DNA from 2 places in the Streptomyces sp. NPDC058308 genome. Region 2 is predicted to be linked to the other one. Evidence: riboswitches for the same ligand, from Rfam matches in the RefSeq annotation. Region 2 holds a riboswitch; the other holds the start of a gene.

Region 1 (4,523 bases), on a different contig from region 2:
TGTGGTGCGGGTGCGGGTCTGTGGGGGCTGGGCGCGCCGTTCCCCGCGCCCCTTTCGTGCAGTTCCCCGCGCCCCTGGGTGGGCCGGGGCGGCCTCGGACTGGAGGCTGGGGCGCGATCGGGTGGGGTGTTCGGGCTTTCTGGGTGACTGCGGGTCTGTGGGGGCTGGGCGCGCCGTTCCTCGCGCCCCTTTCGCGCAGTTCCCCGCGCCCCTTCACGCCGTTCCCCGTGCCCCCTTCGCGCAGTTCCCCGCGCCTTGAGAGAGCGGGCCGGGGCGTTACAGGGCTGCTTTTTTCAAGGGGATGGAGGGGTCCGATGTCAGGGCCGGGTCCAGGGGGGAACGGGATTCGATCAGTTTGCGGCCCTGGGCCAGGTCCCGGGGGCGGCCCACCGCCAGGACCGCCACCAGGGCGCCCTCGCGGAGCCAGCAGACCGACCAGGCCATGCCCGTCGGGTCGCCCCGCCAGACCATCCGGTCCGCCGCCGCGTGATGGCCCGCGTACTGCACGAAGCGGCCGAACTGCTCCGACCAGAAGTACGGCACCGGGTCATAGGCCGCCGGTGTCTCGCCGATGATGTTCGCCGCCACCGTGCGCGGGCCCTGGAGGGCGTTGTCCCAGTGGTGGACGAGGAGGCGCTCTCCGTACCTTCCCGAAGGGAAGGAGGCGCAGTCGCCGACCGCGTACACGTCGGGCGCCGACGTGCGCAGCAGTTCGTCGGTCACGACCTCACGGTGCGCGCCGATCTCGATGCCGGAGCCGGTCAGCCACTCCGTCGCGGGCCGTGCCCCGATGCCGACGACGACGGCGCCCGCGGGCACCCGCGTCCCGTCCGAGAGGACCACCGCGTCCGCCTCGACGCGCGCCACGCGCGCGTGGGTGCGCAGGACCGCTCCGGAGTCCGCGTACCAGCTCGCCATGGGCGCCGCGACCTCCGCGGGCAGCGTCCCCGCGAGCGGCCGCTCCGCCGCCTCGACCACGGTGACGGCGCACCCCGCCTCGCGCGCGGCCGTCGCGAACTCCGCGCCGATCCAGCCCGCCCCGACGACCACGACGTCGTGCTGCTCGGCGAGGACCGGGCGCAGCCGCTCCGCGTCGTCCAGGGTGCGCAGGAGGTGGACGCCGGGTACGCCTTCGGTGCCCGGCAGCCCGATCGGCTCGGCGCCGGTCGCGAGGACCAGGTCGTCGTACGCGACGGGGCCCGTCGCGGTGTCCAGCTCGTGGTCGGCGGGGCGCACCCCGGTGACCGCGCGGCCCAGGACCAGCTCGATGCCGAGCGCCTCGAAGTCGATGTCGAAGGCGGAGCCCTCCGCCTTGCCGAGCAGCACCGCCTTGGACAGCGGCGGCCTGTCGTACGGCTGGTGCGGCTCCGCCCCGACGACGGTGACCGCGCCGGTGAACCCCTGCTCGCGCAGGGCCACCGCGGTCTGCACCCCGGCCATGCCCGCTCCGACGATGACGACGCGCCGCGCCGCCTGCCGCTCTTTCCCGGTCTGCCTCTGCTGCTCGCTCACCCGATCACTGTAGGGCGGCGGGCGGGGACGGTCTCAGACGGATACGAGGAGATCTCTGACACACCGTCACTGCCCGTACCCGGACAGCTCCCCTACTGCCACGCGGAGCGACGGGCTAGGGTGGCCGGTGCAGAGCACTCGCGGGAGCCCGGACGCACCGGGCTGAGAGGGAGGCTGGGACGGCCTCCGACCGTACGAACCTGATCCGGGTCATGCCGGCGAAGGGAGGGGCTGGACGCCCATGCATCCACGTACGACATCGCCTACGAAAGCACCACCGGGCACCTCTGACGTGCTGGTCGTCGGAGGCGGCATCATCGGCCTGGTCACGGCCTGGCGGACCGCGCAGCGCGGGCTCTCCGTGACGGTCGTGGACCCCGAACCGGGCGGCGGCGCCGCCCAGGTCGCGGCGGGCATGCTGGCCGCCGTCACCGAACTCCACTACGGCGAGCAGGCGTTGCTCGGCATCAACCTCGAATCCGCCCGCCGCTACCCCGCTTTCGCCGCGGAGCTGACCGAGGCGAGCGGGCACGGCCTCGGCTACCGCGCGTCCGGCACGCTCGCCGTCGCGCTCGACTCCGACGACCGCGCCCACCTGCGCGAGCTGCACGACCTGCAGCGCCGTTCGGGGCTCGACTCCCAGTGGCTGAGCGGCCGCGAGTGCCGCCGTCTCGAGCCGATGCTCGCGCCGGGCGTACGCGGCGGGCTGCGGGTCGACGGCGATCACCAGATCGACCCGCGCAGGCTCGCGGCGGCGCTCGTGGTGGCCTGCGAGCGGGTCGGCGTGGTCCTCCACCGCGCCTGGGCCGAGCGCCTCTCGGTGGCGGGCGACCGGGCCCGCGGAGTCGTCCTCGCGGACGGCACCGAGCTGGGCGCGGCGCAGACCGTGCTCGCGGCGGGCAGCCTCAGCGGGCGCCTCGCGGGCGTCCCCGGCGGCGTCCTGCCGCCCGTGCGGCCCGTCAAGGGGCAGGTCCTGCGGCTGACGGTGCCGAAGGCGTACGCGCCGTTCCTGAGCCGCACCGTGCGGGCCGTGGTGCGGGGCAGCCACGTCTACCTCGTCCCGCGCGAGAACGGCGAGCTCGTCGTCGGCGCGACCAGCGAGGAGCTCGGCTGGGACACCACGGTCACCGCGGGCGGCGTGTACGAACTCCTGCGGGACGCGCACGAGCTCGTGCCCGGCATCACGGAGCTGCCGCTGACCGAGACCTGCGCGGGGCTGCGGCCCGGCTCGCCCGACAACGCGCCGCTGCTCGGACCGACCCGGCTCCCCGGGCTCCAGCTGGCCACCGGCCACTACCGCAACGGCGTCCTCCTGACGCCCCTCACCGGCGATGTCATGGCGCACGCCCTGACCACCGGTGAACTGCCGGACGAGGCGCGCCCGTTCACCCCGCGCCGCTTCGACGGCGCCGCCCCCGCACCCGTCTCGCCCCGCCCGCAGTCCTTCACGGAGCAGCCCGTATGAGCACGCCTTTCGCCGTTTCCGTCAATGGAGAAGCACGCGATGTGGCCTCGGGCACCACGCTCGAAGCCCTCGTGGCCACCCTCTCCGCGGCGCACTCCGGTGTCGCCGCCGCCGTCAACGAAACCGTCGTCCCGCGCGCGCGGTGGTCCGCCACCGTGCTCGCCGAGGGCGACCGCGTCGAAGTACTCACCGCAGTCCAGGGAGGCTGAACCATGGCAGACGACCCCTTCGTCATCGGCGGGCTCACCTTCTCCTCGCGCCTGATCATGGGTACGGGCGGTGCGCCGAGCCTCGACATCCTGGAGCGGGCCCTCGTCGCGTCCGGCACGGAGCTGACCACGGTCGCGATGCGCCGCCTCGACCCGGGTGTGCAGGGTTCCGTGCTCAGCGTCCTCGACCGGCTCGGCATCCGCGTCCTGCCGAACACGGCGGGCTGTTTCACCGCGGGTGAGGCCGTCCTCACCGCCCGGCTCGCGCGCGAGGCGCTCGGCACGGATCTGGTGAAGCTGGAGGTGATCGCCGACGAGCGCACCCTGCTGCCCGATCCGGTGGAGCTCCTGGACGCCGCCGAGGTCCTGGTGGACGACGGCTTCACGGTCCTTCCGTACACGAACGACGACCCGGTGCTCGCGCGCAGGCTTCAGGATGTGGGCTGCGCTGCGATCATGCCGCTGGGCTCGCCCATCGGCTCCGGTCTCGGCATCCGCAATCCGCACAACTTCCAGCTGATCGTGGAGCACGCGCGCGTGCCGGTGATCCTCGACGCGGGCGCGGGCACGGCGTCCGACGCGGCGATCGCGATGGAGCTGGGCTGCGCGGGTGTGATGCTCGCCTCCGCGGTGACGCGGGCGCAGGAGCCGGTCCTGATGGCGGAGGCCATGCGGCACGGGGTCGAGGCGGGGCGCCTGGCGCACCGGGCCGGGCGGATCCCGCGCCGGCACTTCGCGGAGGCGTCCTCTCCTGCGGAGGGCATGGCGCGGCTCGATCCGGAGAGGCCCGCGTTCTGACGTCCTCGCCGGGGCAGGGGGGCTCTGTTCGCTCGCGGCTGCCCGCCGGTGGGGGCTTGGCGCGCAGTTCCCCGCGCCCCTGACGGGGCGCCTCGGCCCGTCGCCTGTCACAGCTCGGCTGCAGTCCAGCCGTGGGGAGGACCGGCCGGGACGCGGTGTCGGTGGCGGCTCGTAGACTCCCTGCGTGGACACGACCCTTCAGGACCCGCTCGTCGGGCAGCTGCTCGACGGCCGTTACCGGATCGACGGACGCATCGCGGTCGGCGGGATGGCCACGGTCTACAGGGCCGTGGACACCCGCCTCGACCGCGTGCTCGCCCTCAAGGTGATGCACCCGACGCTGGCGGCCGACGCCTCGTTCGTCGACCGCTTCATCCGCGAGGCCAAGTCGGTGGCCCGCCTCTCGCACCCGAACGTGGTCGGCGTCTTCGACCAGGGCACGGACGGGTCGTACGTGTATCTCGCGATGGAGTACATCGCGGGCTGCACCCTGCGCGACGTGCTGCGCGAGCGCGGCGCGCTGCAGCCGCGGGCGGCGC
Region 2 (4,523 bases):
GTCGTGGTCGGCCTCTGGGAGCTCACCTCGCGGCTCGAGGAGCGCAAGAGCATCAAGGCGCCGCTCGTGCCGCTCGCGGTGGGCGGCGCGGCGATGGTCGTCGCCGGGTACGTGCGCGGGCCCGAGGGCGCGTGGGTCGCGATGGCCCTCACCGCGCTCGCGGTCCTCGTCTGGCGCATGACCGAGCCCCCTGAGGGCTATCTGAAGGACGTCACGGCGGGGGTCTTCGCCGCCTTCTACGTCCCGTTCCTCGCCACGTTCGTGGCGCTGATGCTCACCGCGGACGACGGTCCGAAGCGGGTGCTCACCTTCCTGCTCCTGACCGTCGTCAGCGACACCGGTGCGTACGCGATCGGCTGGCGCTTCGGCAAGCACAAGCTGGCGCCGCGCATCAGCCCCGGCAAGACCCGCGAGGGCCTGGTCGGCGCGGTCACCTTCGCGATGGCCGCGGGCGCGCTGTGCCTGCAGTTCCTGATCGACGACGGCGCGTGGTGGCAGGGTCTGGTGATCGGCTTCGCGGTCGCGGTGAGCGCCACGCTCGGCGACCTCGGCGAGTCGATGATCAAGCGGGACCTCGGCATCAAGGACATGGGCACGCTGCTGCCGGGACACGGCGGCATCATGGACCGCCTCGACTCGCTGCTGCCGACGGCGCCGGTGGTCTGGCTGCTGCTCGTGCTCTTCGTCGGATCGGGATGAGCGTTCCGGCGTACACCGTCTGACCTGCGCATATGTACGTGAGGGGTTCGTTGTCCACAGGGCGGCGAGCCCCTTGTCGTATGTCTGCGACACTGGAAGGACCATGCCTGTACCCGGAGAACTCACCTTCGTCGCGCCCCGCGGAGCCAAGAAGCCCCCGCGGCACCTCGCCGACCTCTCGCCCGCCGAGCGCAAGGAAGCCGTCGCCGCCATCGGCGAGAAGCCCTTCCGCGCCAAGCAGCTCTCGCAGCACTACTTCGCGCGGTACGCGCACGACCCGGCGGAGTGGACCGACATTCCCGCCAGCGCGCGCGAGAAGCTCCGTGAGGCGCTGCTGCCCGACCTGATGTCCGTGGTGCGGCACATCAGCTGTGACGACGACACGACGCGCAAGACGCTCTGGCGGCTCTTCGACGGGACGCTGGTCGAGTCGGTGCTGATGCGGTATCCGGACCGGGTCACCATGTGCATCAGCTCCCAGGCGGGCTGCGGCATGAACTGCCCGTTCTGCGCCACCGGCCAGGCCGGCCTCGACCGGAACCTGTCGACGGGCGAGATCGTGCACCAGATCGTCGACGGGATGCGCGCGCTCAGGGACGGTGAGATCCCGGGCGGGCCCGCGCGGCTCTCCAACATCGTCTTCATGGGCATGGGCGAGCCGCTGGCCAACTACAACCGCGTGACCGGCGCCATCCGCCGCCTCACCGACCCGGAGCCGGACGGCCTCGGCCTGTCGCAGCGCGGGATCACGGTGTCGACGGTGGGGCTCGTGCCCGCCATCCACCGGTTCTCCGACGAGGGCTTCAAGTGCCGGCTCGCGATCTCGCTGCACGCCCCGGACGACGAGCTCCGCGACACCCTCGTACCGGTGAACACCCGGTGGCAGGTGCGCGAGGTGCTCGACGCGGGCTGGGAGTACGCGGCCAAGTCGGGCCGCCGCCTCTCCATCGAGTACGCGCTGATCCGCGACATCAACGACCAGGCATGGCGTGGTGACCGGCTCGGGCGGCTGCTCAAGAACAAGCCGGTGCACGTGAACCTGATCCCACTGAACCCGACGCCGGGCTCGAAGTGGACCGCGTCGCGCCCCGAGGACGAGAAGGCGTTCGTGGCGGCCATCGCCGCCCACGGTGTGCCGGTCACGATCCGGGACACCCGGGGCCAGGAGATCGACGGAGCGTGCGGCCAGCTCGCCGCGGCCGAGAGGTAGTCTGACGGGCGTGCGGGCGTACGCCTCGTACACACATCTGCATATTTCCGACAGGGGAGCGCCACAGCGCTGAGAGTGCGGCACCTTGGACAGGTGGGCCGCAGACCCTCTGAACCTCGCCCGGGTCATTCCGGGTAGGGAGTTCGGGCACGACTCAAGCTGTAGCGCCCTGCCCGCGGCCACCTGGCCGGCGGGCAGGGCCGCGTCTCTTCCTGGACACCCAGGAGGAAGTTTCAGTGAGCACCACCAAGAAGGTCACGTTCACCGCGCTGGCGGCGGGCCTCGGGCTCGTCGCCGTCTCAGGGTGCGGCAGTTCCGACGGCGGTTCAGGGACGTCCGGCTCCAAGAGCGTGACGCTCGTCAGCCATGACTCCTTCAACGTCTCCAAGGACGTGCTGAAGGATTTCGAGAAGCGCTCCGGGTACCAGGTCCACGTCCTCAAGGACGGCGACGCGGGCGCCGCGGTGAACAAGGCGATCCTCTCCAAGGACAACCCGCAGGGCGACGTCTTCTTCGGCGTCGACAACACGCTCCTGTCGCGGGCGCTCGACAACGGCCTCTTCCAGTCGTACGAGGCCAAGGGCTCGGCGCAGATCAAGCCGGAGTTCCGCGTCGACCAGGACAAGCACCGGGTGACGCCCGTGGACAGCGGCGACATCTGCGTGAACTACGACAAGAAGTACTTCGCCGACAAGAAGCTGGCGCCGCCGAAGTCCTTCGAGGACCTGACCAAGCCCGCCTACAAGGACCTGCTGGTCACCGAGAACACCTCGACCTCGTCGCCCGGCCTCGGCTTCCTGCTCGGCACCGCCGCGAAGTACGGCGACAAGGGCTGGGAGAGCTACTGGAAGAAGCTCAAGGCGAATGGCGTGAAGGTCGTCGACGGCTGGGAGCAGGCCTACAACGAGGAGTTCTCCGGGTCTGCCGGAGGCAAGAAGGCCAAGGGCGACCGGCCTCTCGTCGTCTCGTACGCCTCCTCGCCACCCGTCGAGGTGCTCTTCGGCAAGCCGCAGCCGAAACAGGCGCCGACCGGCGTCGCGACCGGCACCTGCTTCCGCCAGGTCGAGTACGCGGGCCTGCTGAGCAACGCCAAGAACACCAAGGGCGGCAAGGCGCTCCTGGACTTCCTCGCGGGCAAGGAGTTCCAGGAGGACATGCCGCTGAACATGTTCGTGAACCCGGTGCGCGAGGGTACGAAGCTGCCCGAGCTGTTCACGGAGCACGGCGTGCGCGTCGACAAGCCGCAGACCATGGACCCGAAGAAGATCGCCGACAACCGCGAGCCGTGGATCAAGTCGTGGACCTCGCTCGTACTGAAGTAACGAAGTCCCGCTCCCGCGCGGGCTTCAGCCGGGGGAGCGCGGCGCGGCTGGGTCTGATGGCCGGGCCCGTCGCGTTCTTCGCGCTCTTCTTCGCCTATCCGGTCTCGGCGATCGTCGCGCGCGGGCTGCACATCGACGGCGTCTGGCAGTTCGGGCGGATCACGGAGGTGCTCGGGGAGTCCGACATCCGGCACGTGCTGTGGTTCACCACCTGGCAGGCGCTCGCGTCGACCGCGCTGACGCTGCTGATCGCGCTCCCCGGCGCGTACGTCTTCGCGCGCTTCGACTTCCCCGGCAAGCAGGCGCTGCGGGCCGTCGTCACCGTGCCGTTCGTGCTGCCCACGGTCGTCGTCGGGACCGCCTTCCTCGCGCTGATCGGGCGGGGCGGACTCTTCGACGAGCTGTGGGGCGTGCGCCTGGACACCACCGTCTGGGCGATCCTGCTCGCGCACGTCTTCTTCAACTACGCGGTCGTCGTCCGCACGGTCGGCGGGCTCTGGTCGCAGCTCGACCCGCGGCAGGAGGAGGCCGCGCGGATGCTCGGCGCCTCGCGCTGGACGGCGTGGCGGACGGTGACGCTGCCCGCGCTCGGGCCGGCGGTGGCCGCTGCCGCGCTCATGGTGTTCCTCTTCACCTTCACCTCCTTCGGCGTCGTGCAGATCCTCGGCGGACCCGCGTACTCCACCCTCGAAGTGGAGATCTACCGGCAGACCGCCCAGCTGCTCGATCTGCCGACGGCCGCCGTCCTGACGATCGTGCAGTTCGTGGCGGTGGGGCTGATCCTCGCCGTGCACGCGTGGACGGCGAGGCGGCGCGAGAGCGCACTGAAGCTCGTGGACGCGTCGGCCGTCGCGCGGCGACCGCGCGGCGCCGGGCAGTGGACGCTGCTCGGACTCGTCATGGCGACGGTCGCCCTGCTGATCCTGTTGCCGCTCGGGGTGCTGATCCAGCGCTCCTTCGACGGTCCCGACGGCTTCGGCCTCACCTACTACAAGGAGCTGACCTCGGCGGACGGCGGCGCCTTCCTCGTGCCGCCGATCGAGGCGGTCCGCAACTCCCTGGAGTACGCGGTCGTGGCCACCGCCATCGCGGTCGTCATCGGAGGGCTCGCGGCCGCCGCGCTCACGCGCCGTGCCGGGCGCCTCGTCCGGGGCTTCGACGCGCTGCTCATGCTGCCGCTCGGGGTCTCCGCGGTGACCGTGGGCTTCGGTTTCCTGATCACCCTGGACAAGCCGCCGCTCGACCTCCGGGCCACCTGGATCCTGGTACCGCTGGCTCAGGCGCTGGTCGGC

Evidence for each region. A riboswitch is a leader RNA that binds a small molecule or an ion and turns the genes downstream of it on or off. The one in region 2 is predicted to bind thiamine pyrophosphate.
Region 1: another riboswitch for thiamine pyrophosphate. It lies ahead of thiO (glycine oxidase ThiO); the one in region 2 lies ahead of ACFVYL_RS17050 (thiamine ABC transporter substrate binding subunit).

Annotation. Positions count from the first base shown of each region.
Region 1 covers NZ_JBHVZA010000002.1:396,555-401,077, forward strand. Annotated here, with positions in the region: gene ACFVYL_RS04385 (NAD(P)/FAD-dependent oxidoreductase) at 277-1,440, opposite strand; TPP riboswitch at 1,643-1,756, shown strand; gene thiO (glycine oxidase ThiO) at 1,754-2,977, shown strand; gene thiS (sulfur carrier protein ThiS) at 2,974-3,186, shown strand; gene ACFVYL_RS04400 (thiazole synthase) at 3,190-3,984, shown strand; partial or broken gene pknB (Stk1 family PASTA domain-containing Ser/Thr kinase) at 4,169-4,523, shown strand, end outside.
Region 2 covers NZ_JBHVZA010000011.1:67,908-72,430, reverse strand. Annotated here, with positions in the region: gene ACFVYL_RS17060 (phosphatidate cytidylyltransferase) at 1-699, shown strand, start outside; gene rlmN (23S rRNA (adenine(2503)-C(2))-methyltransferase RlmN) at 803-1,909, shown strand; TPP riboswitch at 1,952-2,068, shown strand; gene ACFVYL_RS17050 (thiamine ABC transporter substrate binding subunit) at 2,146-3,231, shown strand; gene ACFVYL_RS17045 (ABC transporter permease) at 3,207-4,523, shown strand, end outside.